3 regions of the Thiorhodovibrio litoralis genome follow, and region 2 is predicted to be linked to each of the others. Evidence: predicted binding sites of a transcription regulator. Region 2 holds the regulator's gene; each other region holds the start of a gene.

Region 1 (6,500 bases), 480 kb from region 2:
AGGTAACGCTTGTTTGTCATCCGGCCTGGGGTCTCGGCGGAGGCGGCGTCAGGGGCCTCCTTGGTCAAGACCTCAGCAAACTGATCTGCTTTGCGTTTCTTCGACTTCTTTTTGCTCATGCCCAAACCCTCCGCTGGAATCACGCTTGTGCGGTCAAGGCCGCGCGGGCACTATAGACCGCCGCGCAGTCCTTTGTGACCTGGGAATTTTCCCGGGGTCTGGTTCGGGACAGCCCTGAGTGCGCACCCCTCACGACGCCATCCGCGACATGCACAACAACATCCGGTCTGAGCCGCTGCCAACCCCGCCCCCCGGCGACACACCGGATAACACCCCGGATGGCGAGTTGGAAACCCTGATCGCCGCCCTGCGCGACAGCGAGGAGCGGCTGGCGCTGGCCATCGACGCCGCCTCCGCAGGCCTGTGGACGCTGGATGTCACGACCAACAGCTTCTGGGCCTCGCCCCAGACCCGCGCGCTCTTTGGTTACACGCCGGAGGAGTCCATCCCCATGGCGCGCTTCCGTGACTCGGTGCTCGCCGAGGACTGGCCGGCGGTGGAGGCCGCCATCGCCCGCGCCCTGGGCAGCGGCGATACGGTCGATGTCGAATATCGCATTCCCGGCCCGGATGGCGTGCGCTGGATCGCCGCGCGCGGCGCGCCGGTCTCGTCAGCGTCTGCCGCGACGCCGGGTTTGATGGGCATCGTGCTCGACATCAGCGAACGCCAGCGGCTCGCCGAGGCGCTGCGCGCCAACGAGGCACGCCTGGCCGCCGGCGCCGATCTGGCCGGCTTGGCCTTCTATGAACTAGGCTTCGACGACGACAGCCTCTTTGCCGACGCCCGCTGCCGCGAGCTGCTGGGTCTGCCGCCCAACGCCGACGGCCCGGCGTCGCTGCGCCACTGGCTGGCGGGCCTGCATCCCGAGGATCGCGACCGCGTGCTCGAACAGCGCGCACAGTTGCACCAGGGCCAACGCCGCCGCTTGGCGATCGAATACCGCTATTGTCATCCCAGTCGCGGCGAGCTGTGGCTCGATCATCTCGGCATTGTCGCCGAGCGCGACGCCAGCGACGCGCCCCGGCGCAGCTTCGGCGTGCTGCGCGACATCGGCCACAAAAAGCGCATCGAGCTGGAACTGCGGCGCATGAGCCAACAACTGCTGCGCGCCCAGGAGCGCGAGCGCGCCCTGGTCGCCCGCGAATTGCACGATGACCTCAGCCAGCGCCTGGCGGCCTTGGCCATCGAACTGGCGCGCGCCGAGCAGGCCAGCGCCGCCACGCCGCTCGCCGCCACCTTGGGCGCGGTGCGCGCACAGCTCGCGGCGCTGAGCGAGGATGTGCACAATCTCGCCTATCAGCTCCACCCCTCGGTGCTCGATGAACTCGGCCTGGCCGAAGCCCTGCGCGCCGAATGCGAGCGGCGCGGACGCCACCACCGCCTGGCCATCCACTTCGCCGCCGATCCCCTGCCGGCGATCATCGGCAAGGAAGCGGCCCTGTGTCTGTTCCGCATCGCCCAAGAGGCCCTGAGCAACCTGATCCGCCACGCCGGCGCGGAGCGCGCCGAGCTGCGCCTGTGCCCGCAGGACGGCGGCCTGCTGCTCGCGGTGCAGGATAACGGCAGCGGCTTCGACCCCCAGCAACCGGAACGCGGCCGCCATCTGGGGCTGGCGAGCATGCGCGACCGCATTCACATCGCCGGCGGCACCCTCGACATCGACAGCGCGCCCGGGCGGGGCACCACGGTGCTGGCTTGGGTGCCGGGAGACACGCAGTGACGGCACAGAGTCCCCCACGCCGCCCGCGCGTGCTGCTGGCCGATGATCACCTGATGGTGGCCGAGGCGCTGAAAAGCCTGCTCGCCGAGGCGTTCGACCTGGTGGGGGTGGCGGAGGACGGCTTGGCGCTGATCGAGATGGCCGAGCAGCTGCGCCCCGACCTGATCGTCGCCGATCTGACCATGCCCCGGCTGAGCGGGCTTGACGCCTTGGCGCGCCTGCGCGCGGCCGGCAATACGACGCCCATGGTCATCCTCACCATGCATCGCGATGCCAGTTTCGCGCGCCGCGCGCTGGAGGCCGGCGCTTCTGGCTATGTGCTCAAACACTCCGCGCCGGCCGAGCTGACGGCGGCCCTGCACGCCGCGCTAGCGGGCAAGACCTATCTGACGCCCCAGCTTGTCGAGGCGGTCGCCGCCTCCATGCAAGCCTCACCCCAAGCGACTGACGACCCGGTCGCCGCTCTCACGTCGCGCCAGCGCGAGGTGCTGCCGCTGCTCGCCGAGGGTCTGGCGGCCAAGGAAATCGCCGCGCGCCTGGGCATCTCGGCGCGCACCGTGGAGTTCCACAAGTACCAGATGATGGACACTCTAGGCGCGCACTCCAACGCCGAGCTGGTGCGCTTCGCGGTCAAGCATCGGCTGATTGAACTCTGATCGCGCCACATTCCCGCACGGTTTCCGTCTCAATAGCCGGGCGGAGCATCGACCACCACATAGGTGACATCGCCGCCGGAATAGGCGGGCTGATACCAGGCGCCGCCGCAATCCGAATAGCTCAAACCATCGACATAGACGGTGGTGCAGTCGAGATCGTTATAGGACGCGGCGGTGATCGCCGAGCCGACAATGGCGGCGCCGGCGACCACCGCCGCGCCCGTGGCCCAGTTGTCCCAGCGCCCCGGATACCCGTAGCGATCATCGTAATAGTCCTGGCGGTCATCACGCGCTTCGTCGCGGTAGTCCAGACGATTGTCCTGACGATCCGTGACATTGTCCTGGCGGTCGCCGCGCAGATCCTGGCGTCCGTCCGTGCGGTCAGCGCGCAAGTCCTGTCGGCCCGCCGTGCCCGAGGAAAAACCGCCCGCGCCGCCGCCCGCTGGGCGTGCGGCGAAGCTACCGCCCGCAGCCGGGCCGGAGCGCGCGAATCCGCCGCCTCCGCCCATGCCGCGACCGCCGCCGCGCGCGGCCAGCTCCATGCTTTGCACGCCAATCAGAAGGGTCAGGCTCGCCAAGGTCAGGGCTTTGCGGGTGTTGGCGATCTTCATGGCTGGTCTCCTGGCAGGGCGTCACCCACTTCGGCGGATGTCAGGTTGGTGAGGAACTGAATGCGCTCCACATCCGCCGGCAGCTCGACCGCGAAACGCGACGATGGCGGTGAGGGTTTGAGGTTCCAATCGGAGAAATGCGCCCAGTACTGGGGTTGGCCTTGCTCCTCGCGATAGGTCAGGACAATGCGCCGCGGCAGCGGATCGCCGCTGTCGGGCAGCCACAGCTGAAAGTCGACATCGTCCGCACGCACGGCCAGGTGCGTGAAGCTTTGGCCGTCGAACTGAGCAGTACCGACGATGGCGGCTTCTTGCACCCGTTGTTTCAGCTCCTCGGGCAGGCTGGTCACCAGCAGCATGGCCAGCGGCAGGCGCATGTTGAGATCCTTGACGAAGTGCTTGATCGCCGCATCGACATCGCCGCGCATCTCGGAGGCAGCGTAAAGATTTTGGGTTTTGTTATAGACGCTGATGCGTACGCCATCGAACACGATGGTAGAGAGATTGCCGTCGCTTTGCGCGACATCCACCCGCAGGCGATCCGGGCGCAGCAGCAGAATGTCGCGTTGCTCGCCAAATTCGATTTTCTGGCCGTTCTCCTGCACCACATCGAAGCCGCTGGTCAGGCTGACCTGAAAACGCCCGCGCCCGGCGAGAAACTCCGCCATGCGCATGAGTTCCGCCAGGGCCGGATTGGCAGGCTCGACCGTGGCGTCAGCGCTGGCGGACGCATCGGTGCCGGCTCTAGCGCTCTGGGCGTCTTCCGGCGCGGCCCAGGACAGCCCCGCGCAGAGCAGGAGCGGCAACAGGGCGCCGGATAAAGCGGTTTTGATCGTTAAACGCATGGACCCTCTCCTCTTGTGGTTGACCGACCGGCGATACATGACCTAGCGCTGATTGAGCGTCTCGTCCGGCCAGTAGCGCGAGCCGGTCAGCTTGGCGCCGATCTTCCAGCCTTTGCCGGTCAGCACGAACACCGCCTTGCCGTCGTTGAAGCGCAGGGCGAGCTGGTCTTTTTCCTCGCCGGTCATAGCGCCGACCTCGGCGGTCGCGTCCAGCCCTTGGGTCACGAAGCGCTCGAGCAAGGCCTCGGTCTCGAACAGAATCACCATCTGGGAGGCAAAACCGCCGAGGCCGAAGCTCAGGCCCGCGCCGGTGGTGGCCATTTTCATGTAGGTGCGCGCGTCCGTCTGGCGATCGACCGCCACGCCGCGCCCGTAGCCGGCGACCACATAGAAGCTGGCCTCGCGCTTGTCGAACACCGCATAGCCGGCGCTGCGCTCATAGAGCGCGCGGCTGTCGGGCTGGTCGGCGAACAGGCGCTGTAAGGTCTCTGCGGCCATGGCGTCGATCTTCTCGCGCGTCTCGGCCGGCGTGGCCTCGTTGCCCAGGCTCTTCTGAGTGGACTCGATGGTGCCGGTGACCGCGCCGGCGGCCTTGCCAGCCATGTCGCCGACGGTCTCCGCGCCCTGTTTTAAGCCATCAAGCAACTGGGCGTTGACGGACGTGGCGCAGAGCGCGAGCAGCAAGGCCGTGAAAAAGTGCGTTTTTGGCATTCAAAAGCTCCCATTGAGGCGGGGTTGAGGCAAGATTGATGCGAGTGAAGCGAAGTTTGAAGTGAGCAAGGCACGGCGAAACCCGGGTGCGTTCCGCGATGCCTTAGGTTGCGCTCGGCAGGGCTTCTTGTTACTCGAAGCTGACCTTGCCGCGAATGACCCGCACATAGGTGGCGATGACGCCATCGCCGGGCGCGAAGTCGGCCAGCACCGCAGAGTCCTCGACCGCATAGGTGCGAGTGGCCATCGGGCCTTTGATGGTGACCTCGCCCTTAGCTGGATCCACCGCCTCGACCACACCATTGACGCTCAAGGTCTCGATCATGGCGCCATCAGGCTTTTCGCCTGGCTCGCGGATGATTTCGCTTTCTCGCACCACGGTCATGGGCGACTGGCCTTCGTCCTTAACCAAATCGACGACCAGGAAATCGGTCTCGGTGATGGTCAGGCGATTGCCGATTTTGATTTCGTCAAGGCGCTGTACCTCGGGCGGCATGTGCAGGACAACGTACTCGCCCTCCGGAGTCTTGATGGTCAGCATGCGCTTGTCTTGATTGACCACCATCACCTTGCCGGTAATCTCAGTGGCGGATCCGGTGGCGCCAACCAGGGTGGTCTCGGCGAGCGCGAGTGAAGCAGCGCCAAACAGGGTCAGAGTCAGGGCGCAAGCGAACGGGCGTGGGTGCTTTAGCATTGGGAATGTCCTCGTTGGTGAGTGGTTGGTGGTGAGAAGTGAGTGGTTAGTGGCCAGTCAGCACCAGCATTTTGATCGGCATCAGCAGCGACTGGATGCGCAGGATGAGCGCGTGCACCAGGCCGATGGTGTCGATGGCATGCAGGCCCAGGCTGCGCCAGAAGCCGATGTCCGGGTCGGCCAATTGCTCGTGGTGGCTGGTGTACAGATTGGCGATGCAGTTCCCACCGAGCGGCAGGTCATCGAGCTGGCCGGGGTAGAGCGGCTCCAGGACGGCGGTGATGCTGCCGGGGCGGCCCATCTGCTGAAGATCGACCAGGGTATCGGTAGGCTTGACCTGCCCGGTGGCGATCACCGGCTGCACCTCGGTCACCACCATGGGCACGATCTGCCAGGGTTTGGCCATGCAGGCCACCTCGCCGATCATGCCGACCTTGATAACGGAGGATTCGATTTGCCCAAAACCGGCCAGCAGTCCCGCGAGCGTCGCCGAGGCGGTCAGCAGCGCCGCCGGCTCGCCACTGGGAACCACCAGCGCAAGCTGGGCGCCGGTCAGAATCGCCAGCGTCGTGGTGGTGGTGACACTGAGTGGTCGCGAAGTGCCGAGGATGGCGTAGATCACCAGCGGCACCAAGGCGGTGTAAAGCCCAACCTGCACCGGCAGCCCGGCAATGGTGGCATAGGCCATGGCCTTGGGAATCACCACGGCAGCGGTGGTCAGACCGGCGATCAGATCCAGGCGCAACCCGTCGCGACCGTAGCCGCCGGGTCCGGTGAGAAGCCCCGCTCCGAGCCAATTTCCGAGCCAGCCGCGCGAGGGAATCATGGACATCTTTCGCTCACTCCGACAGCTCGCCGGCTTCATTGGGAACATCCTCGGGCAGCAGCAAGGCGCTCGCTGCGGTCAGTGGCAGCATCATCAGCGCGCCACCACCGGGGCGACCGATTCCCGCCTGCGCGTGGATCTGGGCAAAGAGCGCATCGGCCTGTTCGGCTTCCACCACGATATTGACCAGCCGCACCAGGGTTGGCTCAGGCAGATGCCCTTGGCGCGCGGCGGTCTCCTGCAAGACGGCGTGGCCGCGACAATACACCGAATTGGCCCGGGTGACTCCGGCATGATCGCGCAGCCAGGCGAGCAGGCGCCGGTCGCCGCCGTCATCGGGCAGAATGGCGGCAATCAGCTTGGCCGCGCCCGCCGCG
Region 2 (6,500 bases):
GTCACGTCGATGGCGGACGCGGCGACCGGGCAGTCGCCGAACATGCGCCTGGCCGTGCCGAGCAGCTCGGCGCCGATCTGGTTGTGGGTGATGACAAGAACGGAGACAGTCACGGCAATTCCCGGTGACGCAACAGAACGCGGCGCCCAGCGCTCTCGAAATGGGCGCGCAGTGCTTCGGCCATGTAGACGGATCGATGCTGACCGCCGGTGCAGCCGATGGCGATGGTGAGATAGCTGCGTCCGTCGCGTTCGAAACAGGGGGTCCAGCGGGAGACAAAGGCGGTCAGGTCGTCGCGCATGGCGCCGACATCCTCGAATTGTTCCAGGAATTCTATCACCGCCGGATCGCGTCCGGTCTGCCCGCGCAGCGCCTCCTGCCAGTGTGGGTTGGGCAGACAGCGGACATCGAAGACGAAATCGAAGGACTCTGGCACGCCCTTTTTGAAGCCGAAGGATTGCAGCAGAATGGAGGTGCTGGGTTTTTGTCCGGCGCCGAGACAGCCGCGCACCAGGTCGCGCAGCTCATGGATGTTGGTGTGGGTGGTGTCGATGTGGGCATCGGCCACCTGGCGCAGGGGCTCGAGCAACTCGCGCTCGTAGTCGATGGCTTCGGCCAGCGAGCGCGCGTCGCCGGTGAGCGGATGCTTGCGCCGCGTTTCGCTGAAGCGGGTCATCAGCCGCTCGGTCTGGGCCTCAAGGAACATGACTTGGGGAAGGATGCCTTGCTCGCTCAGCGACATCAGTACCGCGGGGAGTTGGGACAGGTCGTCCGAATGGCTGCGCGCGTCGATGCCGACGGCGGTGCCAACGCAGTCCGGGCACAGCGCCCGATCGCTCTGGCGCAGCCCCAGCGCGAGCTCCCGCAACAGGAACAGTGGCAGATTGTCGATGCAGTTGTAGCCGATGTCTTCCAGCGTATTCAAGGCGACGCTTTTGCCGGCGCCTGAAAGTCCGCTTACGATGATGAAGTCCATATCCGCAGCCGCTTCGATAGCTTGGTCGATTGGGTCAGGTCCATGGCTCATGGAGGCGATGCTCGGTCTCCCAGGCGGGCACCTCCGCCGCCAGCAATCCGGCCTGACGTTCGGCCAGGTCCGATCCGGCGTCGTAGCCGCGGGTGCGCAGAATCTGGCTGCGCACGGCTGTTTCAAGCAGGACGGCAAGATTGCGTCCCGGAGCTACCGGGATGGTTATCTCTGGCACCGCGATGCCGAGAATGTTCCGTGTGGATAAACTGCCGCGCAGCCGGTCGATGCAGGCCAGCTCGCTGTTGTCAAAAAACCGCATGCTGATGACCAGGTTTAGGTGGTTTTTTTCGCGCACCGAACTTTCGCCAAACATGGCGCGGATGTTCAAGACACCAAGGCCGCGAACTTCAAGAAAATCGCGCAGCAACGGCGGGCAGCGCCCCTCGATGACCTCGGGCGCGATGCGTGCGAACTCGGGTGCATCGTCGGCGATCAGGCGATGACCGCGGGCGATCAACTCGAGCGCGAGTTCGCTTTTGCCGATGCCAGGGTCGCCGACCAGCAGCACGCCCATGCCGAGAACCTCGAGAAAAACCCCGTGCAAGGTGGTGCGTTCGGCAAAGGTGTGGGTGAGGACATGCTGGAGGTGCTCGACAATGTCCTGATCGTTGAGGCTCGATCCCAGCAGGGGCGTGCCCTCCTGCTCGGCGCGGGCGCGGAATTGCGCATCGGGCTCAAGCGCGTCGGCAAAGATTACCGCCACTGGGCTGGCGGTGAAAACCCGCGTCAGCATATCGCCGCGGGCGTGGGGGTGGAGATCGCGCAGGTACGCGAATTCGGCCTGACCAACAACCTGCACCCGGTTGGGGCGGATGCAGTTCATCGAGCCAACCAGGCGCTGGCGCGGACCCTCAGGTGGGGTTTGCAGCGGAATCCGCTGCTTCGGCGGCTCGAACAACCATTGCAGTTTGAGCGGTTCGCTCAGACTGTCGACGAGACTCTGCAGGGAGTCGATCGGCTTCACGCTGGTCTCAGGAACGCCGTGGGGACCCGTCTGGCGGCGAGCTGGGCAGAGAACTGGTCGGAGAGCTGGCTGGAGAGTTGGCCGGAGAGCTGCTTGGCGCAGCTTCTGCGGGGGCCGCTTCAGTCAGAAGCGCCAGCAGCGCGTCGGGCCCCTCAGCGTCGCGCAGCTTCTGTCGCAGCTGGTCCTGGTTGAATAGCGCGGCAAGGTCGGCCAGCAGCTGCAGATGCATTTCGTTGGCCGTCTCGGGGACCAGCAGCGCGAAGGCCAGGTCGACCGGCTGGTCGTCAATGGCATCGAAGGGAACCGGCTCGCGCATTTGGACGAAGGCGCCAATGGCGTCCGTCACTTCCGCCACCCGCGCGTGCGGCAGGGCGACGCCGTGCCCGAGCCCGGTGCTGCCGAGGCGCTCGCGCTCGAGCAGGCGGTCGAAGACGGACTCGCGGCTGAGCTCAGGCAATTCGCCGACCAGCAGTTCAGCCAGGGTCTCGAGCAGGCGCTTTTTGCTGCTGATACTGGCCGCGCCGAGCACCCGGTGTTCGACGATGAGTTGTGGGGGGAACATGGTTGGTGGCTCTCCCGTGGGAAACAAAAACCGGAGCCGGCATGACCGGCTCCGGTATGAATCAGCTAGAGACTCGAGTGATTTGCGTGCGTGATGCGATGAGTCTCTTGGCTTGGGTTAAGTCTCCGCCGGGTCCTCGCCGGGCGCGGGCTCGCTGGTGGCCGCGAGTTCGGCACTGGCGGCTTTGGCTCCCGGCGCGCGATGACTCTGGCGCTTTTCCTTGTATTTGATCACCTGACGGTCGAGTTTGTCGATCAGTCCGTCAATGGCGGCGTACATGTCTTCGTGCGTGGCGTCGGCAAAAACACTGGCGCCATTGATGAGCAGCGTGGCTTCCGCCTTTTGGCGGAGCTTCTCGACGGTCAGTATGACGTGCGCGTTGATGACATGGTCGAAATGGCGCTCCAGGCGGGAAAATTTATTATCGACATAGTCCTTAAGCGGCTCGGTGATGTCGATATGATGACCTGTGAGCTTGATTTGCATAGATTGTCTCTCCTGGATGATCGAACGCAACGATGGCGGCTACGCCAGCCCTGGGGGATTTCATCACAAAGGAAGCCCTTAGTGAAAATCGCGGTTAGTGAAAACTCCGGTTAGTGAAAATGCCGGTTAGTGAAATCCCCGGGCGGTCAGGCGAGGCGCTTACGCTCGTTTGAGGGCGGTATGCCCATGGCTTCGCGGTATTTGGCGACTGTCCGCCGCGCCACCTTGATGCCTTGATCAGATAAAACATCCGCGATTTTGTTGTCGCTCAGAGGCTTGTTGGGCGTCTCGGCAGCGACCAGTTTGCGGATGAAGGCTCTGATGGCGGTGGACGAACATTCGCCTCCTGAAGTCGTGTTGACATGGCTTGAGAAAAAATACTTAAACTCGAGAGTGCCCCTCGGTGTGTGCATGTATTTCTGCGTGGTGACGCGCGAGACGGTGGATTCGTGCAGCTCGAGTGTCTCGGCGATATCGCGCAACACCAACGGACGCATGGCTTCTTCGCCGAAGTCGAAGAAGTCCTGCTGCAGCTCGACAATTTTGCTCGCGACGCGCAGCACGGTGTCGTTGCGGCTGAGCAGGCTTTTGATGAACCACTGGGCTTCCTGTAGGTGGGATTTCATGCACTGGTTGTCGGCTGCCTTGTCGGCACGACGAATGAGCTGGCGGTAGCTCTCGTTGACGCGGATTCTCGGTGTGGTGTCCGGATTAAGCTCCACTGTCCAACGGCCGTTGCGCCGACGCACGAGTACGTCTGGCTTAATGTACTCGGGGCGCACCTCGGTCACGGCGGAGCCGGGGCGCGGGTTGAGCGAGCGGATCAGACTCAGTGCCCTGGCGAGGTCGTCGTCGCCAAGTTTGGTGCTGCGTCGCATGCTGTCGAGGTCGTTGCGCGCCAAGGCGTCAAAATGGTGCTCGCAGATGGCCAGGGCATGGTCGCGCTGCGGCTGGACGTCAGTGAGCTGACGCAGTTGCAGAATCAGGCACTCGCGCAGATCGCGCGCGGCGATTCCGGCAGGGTCGAAGGACTGAATACGATGCAGCACGGCATCGATCTCGTCGCGCTCCAGATCGGGGTCGTTGAGAATGTCTGGCAGTTCATCGAGGTCGAGACGCAGATAACCATCGGCGTCGATGGCGTCGATCAATGCCTCGGCAACGGCTCGGTCGCGTTCCCCGAAACGGGTCAGGTTGAGCTGCCAGTCGATGTGATCGTGCAGCGTCTGCGGGCGAGAGCGCTGCGCGAAGAGATCGAAGTCATTGCCGTCGCTGCCGTTGTTGCTTGGCGCGCTGCCGCTTGCTGTGTAGCTGTCGAAGGTATCGGCCCACTGACTGTCGGTCGGCAGCTCGGCCGGCATGTCATCGCGCTCAGGGCGCAGGGAGTCGTCGATGCGGGCGTCCTCGATCTGCCGTTCAATGTCACGCGCGGAGATGTCCTCAAGGCCCGTGCCCTGGTCGCCGAGGCTTTGCTCTGGCGGATCATCGTCAGCGCTCTCGAGCATCAGGTTGGATTCAAGCGCCTGCTGGATTTCCTGCTGCAGGTCCAGGGTGGAGAGTTGCAGAAGCTTGATGGCCTGCTGCAGCTGCGGCGTCATCGTCAGCTGCTGGCCGAGGCGCAGTTGAATGGTCTGCTTCATCGCGACGCTTTCGGTCAGACTCCGGCGTGATCAGGCATGAAGAGAAGGGTTCTCGCAGCGAATGAAACTTGCATAGGCATTCTTGATTGTAGCTGATCTTTTCCGCCTCGACGCAAGCTGGGGAGCGCGATCGGCTTTTGTCAGCGCCACGACCGTGGTGGCCTGGGGGCGAATGTGTTCGTGGGAAACGTTAGCAGCGCAACAGCGTCGGCTTACAGGCGGAAATGCTCTCCGAGGTAAACCGTGCGAACCTGGGTGTTGGCAAGCAACTCGGAGGGCGCGCCCTCGGCGATGACTTGGCCGTCGCTGATGATGTATGCGCGATCGCAGATGTCGAGCGTCTCGCGGACATTATGGTCGGTCACCAGCACCCCGATGCCGCGCTCGCGCAGATGAGTAATGATCTTCTTGATATCGACCACGGCGATGGGGTCGACACCGGCGAAGGGTTCGTCAAGCAGCATGATCTTCGGCTCGACCGCCAGGGCGCGGGCGATTTCGAGCCGTCGGCGCTCGCCGCCGGACAGACTCAGCGCCATGGATTCGGCGATATGCGCGATGCCGAGCTCGTCGAGCAGCGCCTCGCACAGCTGCCGGCGCTGGCGCTCGTCGAGTTCCGGGCGGGTCTCGAGCACGGCCATCAGGTTGTCGGTGGCGCTCAGCTTGCGAAATACCGAGGGCTCCTGGGCCAGGTAGCTCAGGCCGCGCCGGGCGCGGGCATGCATGGGTGCGAGGCTGACGTCCTCGCCGGCGAGCAGGATGCGCCCGCCATCTGCGGCCACCAGGCCGACGATCATGTAAAAGCTGGTTGTCTTGCCGGCACCATTGGGGCCGAGCAGTCCCACCACCTCGCCAGCGCTGACGCTGATGTTGACGCCATCAACGACCCGGCGCCGACGATAACTCTTGGCCAGACCCTCGGCCTGCAGGGCCAGGTGAGCGGAGCGGGGGCGGGAGCTGGAGCCAGCAGCCGACTTGGCGGGGGAGGCGGTGGTCATTCCTCTTCTGGTGTGATGGTGATCTTGACCCGCTCGCGCCCCTGCGCGCTGGTGCCGGCGGTAACGCGCTCGGTCTTGCGGTTGTAGACGATACGATCGCTGGCGAAGCGATCCTGCCCTTGGGTCAGTACCGCGCGGTCAATCAAGGTGAGCTCGTCACGGTCGGCATTGTATTCCATCCGCTGGGCGCGTCCGAGAACGGGCTCGGTTTCGCCTTCTGTCATTTGGCGATATTTCGCCGGGTTGCCCACGGCGACGATGGTGCGCGGCTGGCGATCCTGACGGTGTTCGACCTGAACCTCGTCGGCAAGAATCCGCATGCTCCCCTGTTGCACCTCGACACTGCCGATGTAGCGGCTTTGGGAGGTCTGTTCGTCGAGTTCCACGGCATCGGCCTCAATGAACAACGGCTGGCCCTGATCGCTGTCGAGTGCGAACGCCGGTGCGACAGTCAGTACATTGAGACAAAACAGAATCAGAGACAGTCTGAAAGCTGGATTATTGTCGGGTCGCATGGCAGGAAGGGTCCGGGTTCGGTGATTGCATTGTCTGGGTGAGGGGCGGGAATAGGCCTGTTTTTCAAACTTGGCGTTCGCAATTGCGTTTCGCTATTGGGCTGGGCGTGTCTGGCCTCGAAGTGTCTGGCCTCGAAGTGTCTGGCCTCGGCGGGTCATTTCTTGTCCGTCGCGATTCTTGCGCGCACCCGCCCGAAAAACTTGCCGTGCATGGGCTCACTGTACCAGAAGCGCATGCCGTCAATAGCTGTCAGGCGGTCCGGGCCGCGCTCAAGCTCGACGAAGCGATCAGTTTCTGCCAGCCG
Region 3 (6,500 bases), 110 kb from region 2:
GCGGTGAGTTGTAGTGGATCGCGTTGGCGATCAGCTCCTTGCCGGTGCCGGATTCGCCGCGGATCAGCACCGTGGTATTCCACTTGGCGACCTGGCGCACCTGATCGAAGACCACCCGCATGCGCTGGGTGTGGCCGATGATGTTGTCGAAGCCATGCGCGCCGCGCAAATGGCGCCGTAGCTTGTCGCGTTCCTCGCGCAGCGCGCTTTGCTCGGCCTCCACGGAACGCGCCAGCCTCACCGCCTGACCGATCAGGTTGGCGACCATCTCCAAAAATCTTGCGCGCTCCTCAAGCAACCCGTCGCGCTCCAGCGGCTGCACCGCCAGGACGCCGATGGCGCCCTCCTCGCCCAAGCGAACAGGCACGCCAACAAAGGGCAGATCGCGGTCATAGACGCTGAGGCGATCGAGAAACCGCGGCTCGTCACCCACGCGCGGCAACACCCAGGGCTCGTTGGCCTCGAGAATGCGCCCGATGACGCCCTCGCCCGGACGGTAACGGATAGTTTCGAAGGGTTCGGCAACGTCGCCATGGATGGCGCTCAGCATCAGGTCGCCACTGTCTTCATCCAGCAGGCAGACAATACCGCGCTCGAGACCACCGCTCTCATGCAGGGTCTTTAGCAGCGCGCGCAGGGTCTCGTGCAGATCGAGCGAGCGGCTCAGAACCCGGCTGACCTCGAACAAGGTCTCGACTTGGGATTCGAGCTGCGCCAGACGCTCGCTCTCACCCGCAGCGTTGCCTCCGTTTTCCTTCATGCTGTGCAAGCTAGTCTCCTTCGAAAGGTCGCGCGGCAATCCCAGCAATGATTCCGTCGGCTATTCCTGCGTTGGGGCGTGATTCAGCACCAGCTTGACGCGGCAGCCGTCGTGATATGCCGCATCGATCTCGATGGTCCCTTCATGCTGGTTGACGATCTCCTGCGCCAGCGCCAACCCCATGCCGGCGCGGCCGCGTCGCCGCCGCCAACCAACAAAAAAGGGCTCGAACGCCTTGAGCCGGTCGGCGGCTGGCAATCCCGGCCCATTGTCTTGAATGATGACCTCGACCGAATCTTCCAAGGTCCTGGTGGTCAGGCGCAACTCGCGCTGCGCGCGGCGGCTTTCATTCAAGGCCTGCAGCGCGTTATCGATCAGATACTTAAACAGGGAGCGCAGCTGGTTGCGATGCCCTGACAGCTCCGGCAGCTGCAGCGCCGGCTGCCAGTCGATGACCACGCCGGCGGCGAGCAGGCGGTCGGTTTCGAGCTCCAGCACATGGCGCAGGAGCTCGTTGATGTTGACCAGCACGCCGGCCTCGAGAGATTCCGTCGGCAAAGCGGCGCGGAGCGTGGCCAGCGCTGTTTCGCTGGCGGTGCTGATCTGGCGCAAATTATCGACAAAGATCGCCAGCTCGCCGTCTTTATCGCTGAACATGGCCGTGGCGGCGCGGATCAGGTTTAACGGCTGCTCGATTTGGTAAATGGCCGCGCCCAAAGCCTCGCGCACGCCTTCAGTCAGTTGTTGCTCGGCCAGTCGGGCACGCAAATGCTCAAGATGGGCGCGGTCAATTTCGCGCCGGCGCGCAGTGACCTCGTTCGCAAGCAACAAAAGCCGGTGCTCGCCCTGATCGGCGGCACCAAAATAGCCGCGCGCGCTCGCGTCGGATTCGTTCACCGCCACCCCCGAACAAGAGAACCAGCGCAGGGCGCTGCCGCCGGGCGGCATCAGGCTGATCTCGACATCCTTGAAGCCCTCCCCCTCGAGCACGCGCTCGAGCGGATCGAACCCGGCCTGTTCGATCAGCGCCTGGCGCAACCAATTAACGGGCTCTTCGCTACGCAGGTCGCCGAGGAGCTTTTTATACTCCATATTGTCGAGCAGAATTCGTCCCTCGGCATCGAGCAAGACCACCAGTACGGGCGCGGCATTCAGCACCGCTTCAATGCGGGTCTTCTGCGCGCGCAGGTCCACCTCAAGGCGATGCTCGCGGCTCACATCGCGCTGCATGCCGAGGAAGAAGCGAATCCGCCCACCAGCGTCGAGCACCGGGGAGATGGTCAGCTCGGCGAGATAGTCCCCGCCAGCCTTGGTGCGATTAACCAGAATACCACGCCACGTTTGCTTGTCTTGAATGGCGCGCCACAGTTGCCGGTAGATAGTGCTTGGCGTGGCGTTGTTTGACAGGATGGATTCATTGCGACCGATGACCTCGTCACGGCGATAACCGGTGAGCTGCTCGAAGGCCGCGTTGACATAGAGGATGTCCGCCTTGTCATCGGTGATGGAGATGGCCACCGGCGCTTGTTCAACCGCCTCTAAATACACCCGAGGCGGCAGCGGCGAGTCGGCATCGTTCTTGGCGAATTCTTGTGCAGCCACGGGGGTCTCCTCTTGGGTCAGCGTGCCTCGAGTCGCGTCTTGATCTCAGTCGAAGCGTTCAGCCACAGCTTAAAGCAGAAATTGCGCCAGCGTCGAGCAGCCTGCCACGGGGGTCTTTGTCGCAAAGGCGACAAGGGGCTCGCGCAAAGCGCGGGTCGGCTGTGGCGTCCCTGACAATGCTCCGCGCGACCAACCGTCTGTGATAACGCAAGATTGCGCTGAGCGCGCCAATCCCCGCATTCCCACACCCTTGGCACCGGCTTTGCTTGGGTACCCGGAACTGCTTCCCTGAGCCGCTTCGCAATCGCCGCTTTCGCCTGCCATGTCCGATGCTCTGCTGCTAATCCTCGGTACCGCGCTGGTCAACAACGTGGTGCTGGTTAAATTTCTGGGTCTGTGCCCCTTTATGGGCGTGTCCAACAAGCTCGACAGCGCGCTGGGGATGGGCCTTGCGACCACCTTTGTGCTGACCCTGGCTGGCGCGGCGAGCTGGCTGCTGGAGCACTGGCTGCTGCAACCACTGGACCTGGCATTCCTGCGCATTCTCACTTTCATCCTGGCCATCGCCGCCGTGGTGCAGTTTACCGAGATGGCAGTGCGCAAGATGTCTCCCGCGCTCTATCAGGTACTGGGCATTTTCCTACCGCTGATCACCACCAACTGCGCGGTGCTCGGCGTGGCCCTGCTGAATGTGCAGGAAGCGCACGGATTCGCCGAGAGCCTGCTCTATGGCTTCGGCTCCGCGCTTGGTTTCACCCTGGTGATGGTGCTCTTCGCCGGCCTGCGCGAGCGCCTGGCGCTGGCACAGGTACCGGATGCTTTCGCCGGCACGCCGATCGCTTTCGTGGTGGCGGGCCTGCTGTCGCTGGCCTTCATGGGCTTTGCGGGGTTGGCATGATCAGCGCAATCCTTAGTCTGACCGCACTTGGCCTGGGCCTTGGCACCCTGCTCGGCATTGCCGACCGCTTCTTGCGCGTGCAGGGCAACCCGCTTGAGGGCGAAGTGGAGGCGCTGCTGCCCGGCTCTCAATGCGGCCAATGCGGTTATCCAGGCTGCACACCGGCGGCCGCCGCCATTGCGGCTGGAGCAGCCCCCGTCACCTGCTGTCCGCCTGGCGGGCGGGCCTTGGCGGAGGCGCTGGCTGAGAAGCTCGGCGTCTCGCTCGACGCATCCGCGGTGACCGAATCCGAGCCCAGGGTGGCCTTTATTCATGAGCGCTCCTGCATCGGCTGCACCAAGTGCATGAAGCGCTGCCCAACCGATGCCATCATGGGTGCGAAGGACATGATCCACGCCATCTTCGCCGATGCCTGCACCGGCTGCGAGTTGTGCTTCGATGTCTGCCCGACCGAGTGCATCGAGATGCGCCCGATCGGGCAGACACCGCAGAGCTGGTATTGGCCACTGCCGGGCAAGCGCTCTGGCGCCGATGCGCCAGGGACAGACTTGGGTGCGATTACCGACCCAGCCGGCACGCCCGCCATGGCCACGGCCAACACCAGCGGGGGCTCCGTCTGATGCGCTTGTTTCGTATTCGCGGGGGGGTGCATCCGCAGGATCGCAAGAGCCTGTCGGCCGAGCGCCCGATCGAGCCGCTGCCACTGCCGCAGTTGCTGCATATCCCGCTGCAGCAGCACATCGGCGCGGCCGCCAATCCCATTGTTGAGCGCCGCCAGCAGGTTGCCAAGGGCGAGTTGATCGCGCGCGCTCAGGGGCCGGTATCGGCTCCCATCCATGCGCCCACCTCGGGGCGCATCGCCGGCATCGGGCTCTATCCCGCCAATCACCCCTCGGGCTTGTCAGTGCGCACCATCTCTTTGCAGCCCGACGGCGAGGACCGCTGGGCCGCGGGCAGCGAAGAACTTGTGGGCGTTGCCGACCCTTTCGCCCTCGAGCCCGAGGAGATCGCCAAGCGCGTCGCCGCCGCCGGGGTAGTCGGCATGGGTGGCGCCACCTTTCCGGCGGCGGTCAAGCTCAATCTGCGCAACCGCTACGACTTGCATACCCTGGTAATCAATGGCGCCGAATGCGAGCCCTACCTGACCTGCGATGATCGGCTGATGCGCGAGCAGGCTGCCGCCATTGTCGATGGCGCGCGCATCATGGCCCACGCACTGGGCGTCGAGCGCATCATCATCGCGATCGAAAAAAACAAGCCCCAGGCTCAACAGGCCATGCTGAGCGCGGCATCGAGCCATGACCGCGGCCAGGCTGGCGATCAGATCGGCGGCAAAATCGACGGACGCCCCGGTGAACGGGCCAAGATCGAGATCGTCGGCCTGCCGATGCACTACCCCATGGGCTCGGAGAAGCACCTGGTGCAGACCCTGACCGGCCTGGAAACCCCGGCGCGCGGACTGACCGCCGATATCGGCGTGGTGGTGCACAACCCGGCCACCGCCTTCGCCGTGCATCAGGCACTGCGCGAAGGACGCCCGCTGATCGATCGGGTGGTGACCATCACTGGCGGCGCGATCAAGGAACCCCGCAACCTGCGGGTGCTGATTGGCACCCGCATCGAGACGCTGCTTGAAGCCAGTAGCGGCTTTGCCGAAGCACCCGCGCGTCTGGTCAGCGGCGGCCCGATGATGGGCCAGGTCATCCCCAGCGCACGCGCCCCAGTCATCAAGGGCACCAACGGCATCCTGGCCCTGACCGAAGCCGAAACCCGCACCCGCGAGCCGGCGGCCTGCATCCGCTGCGGCAAATGCGTCGAGGTCTGCCCGTGCGGGCTGGTACCACTGGACATGGCAGCTTTTGTCCGTGCCGGCCAGCCCAAGGGCGCCGTCGACCGGGGCCTGCTCGACTGCATCAGCTGCGGCTGCTGTGCCTACGTCTGCCCGGCGCACCTGCCACTGGTGCAGTATTTTGCCCACGCCAAGGGCGCCATGGCTGAGCGCGACCGCATCAAACAGAAACAAACCGAAACCAAGCGCCTCGCCGAGCAGCGCACGGCGCGCATGGAAGCCATCAAACAAGCCAAGCGCGCCGCCATGGCCAAGCGCAAGCAAGCGGATAAAGCCAAGTCGGCAGCCAGCAACCCAAGCCCGGCGGATTGACCTGCGCCCCCAGATGACTGCTCGCCGCCAGCTGAACCTAAATACCTAAAGTCCGAAGCCTGCCCAGATGACAACCGCCTTCGCCGCCAATCCCCATACTCACGCTTCGACCAGTGTCGCGCGTGCCATGCAACTGGTGATGCTGGCGCTGGTGCCGGCAACCCTGCTCGGGCTGTACCAGTTCGGCTGGCCGGCGATTATTCTATTCGCCATCACCGTGCTGGGCGCACTCTTGTGGGAAGCGTTGGGGCTCAAGCTCGCTGGCAAGGCAGTGCGCCCGGGACTCCTCGACGGCTCGGCGCTGCTCACCGGCTGGTTGCTGGCCATGACCCTGCCGCCCTGGGCGCCCTGGTGGGTCGGGCTACTCGGGGCCTTTTTGGCCATCATCGTCGGCAAGCAGATTTTTGGCGGCTTGGGGCAGAACCTGTTCAATCCGGCCATGGTCGCGCGCATCGCGCTGCTGATCGCGCTACCACTGGAAATGACCAGCTTCGTCGCGCCAGCGCCGCTGTTTTCGCCCGGCGCGCCCGGGTTCATCGACGGGCTTGGCATCGCCTTCGGCCACAGCAGCGACATCGCGATCAGCACCTATGACGCCATGAGCGGCGCATCAGTGCTCGACGAGGTACGCACCGGGCTTGGCCAGGGGCAGTCGCTCGACACCATTCTGCCCGGCGTCTTCGACCCGCTTGCCGCGCTCTGGGGAGGCGTGGCCGGCAGCCTGGGCGAAACCTCCGCCTTGCTGCTGTTGCTGGGCGGGCTTTTTCTGTTGCAACAGCGGGTGATTCGCTGGGAAATCCCGCTGGCAGTGCTCGCCAGCATCGGGCTGCTGGCAGGGCTGATGCATCTCATCGACGCCGGGCGCTATCCCGGACCGCTGTTCCATTGGCTGCAGGGTGCGACCCTGCTGTGCGCCTTTTTCATCGCCACCGATCCAGTCACCTCACCGGTTTCGCGCTCCGGGCAGTTATTGTTCGGCGCCGGCTGCGGGGTGCTGATTTACGTCATCCGCACCTGGGGTGGCTACCCGGAGGGCGTCGGCTTCGCGGTGCTTTTGATGAACGCCTGCGCGCCCTTGA

The links. Region 2 encodes sigma-54, which starts transcription at its own class of promoters, with help from an activator protein. Its sites were predicted from a motif close to TGGCANGNTNCNTGCTT; they were not measured.
Region 1: a site for sigma-54 is predicted at 4,631-4,647, ahead of Thiosp_RS23430 (lipid-binding SYLF domain-containing protein). Genes of this name have one in related genera too.
Region 3: a site for sigma-54 is predicted at 2,435-2,451, ahead of nifL (nitrogen fixation negative regulator NifL). Genes of this name have one in related genera too.

The regions. Positions count from the first base shown of each region.
Region 1 is NZ_CP121473.1:5,183,633-5,190,132, forward strand. It holds gene ppk2 (polyphosphate kinase 2) at 1-119, opposite strand, end outside; gene Thiosp_RS23410 (PAS domain-containing sensor histidine kinase) at 239-1,780, shown strand; gene Thiosp_RS23415 (response regulator) at 1,777-2,436, shown strand; gene Thiosp_RS23420 (hypothetical protein) at 2,466-3,047, opposite strand; gene Thiosp_RS23425 (DUF2092 domain-containing protein) at 3,044-3,892, opposite strand; gene Thiosp_RS23430 (lipid-binding SYLF domain-containing protein) at 3,935-4,603, opposite strand; gene Thiosp_RS23435 (copper-binding protein) at 4,734-5,297, opposite strand; gene Thiosp_RS23440 (SulP family inorganic anion transporter) at 5,344-6,129, opposite strand; gene Thiosp_RS23445 (hypothetical protein) at 6,137-6,500, opposite strand, start outside.
Region 2 is NZ_CP121473.1:4,706,545-4,713,044, reverse strand. It holds gene Thiosp_RS21495 (PTS sugar transporter subunit IIA) at 1-113, opposite strand, end outside; gene rapZ (RNase adapter RapZ) at 110-976, opposite strand; gene hprK (HPr(Ser) kinase/phosphatase) at 1,011-1,994, opposite strand; gene Thiosp_RS21480 (PTS sugar transporter subunit IIA) at 2,002-2,556, opposite strand; gene hpf (ribosome hibernation-promoting factor, HPF/YfiA family) at 2,674-3,042, opposite strand; gene Thiosp_RS21470 (RNA polymerase factor sigma-54) at 3,189-4,682, opposite strand; gene lptB (LPS export ABC transporter ATP-binding protein) at 4,895-5,680, opposite strand; gene lptA (lipopolysaccharide transport periplasmic protein LptA) at 5,677-6,195, opposite strand; gene lptC (LPS export ABC transporter periplasmic protein LptC) at 6,351-6,500, opposite strand, start outside.
Region 3 is NZ_CP121473.1:4,600,779-4,607,278, forward strand. It holds gene nifA (nif-specific transcriptional activator NifA) at 1-760, opposite strand, end outside; gene nifL (nitrogen fixation negative regulator NifL) at 821-2,362, opposite strand; gene rsxA (electron transport complex subunit RsxA) at 2,685-3,260, shown strand; gene rsxB (electron transport complex subunit RsxB) at 3,257-3,880, shown strand; gene rsxC (electron transport complex subunit RsxC) at 3,880-5,421, shown strand; gene Thiosp_RS21015 (RnfABCDGE type electron transport complex subunit D) at 5,489-6,500, shown strand, end outside.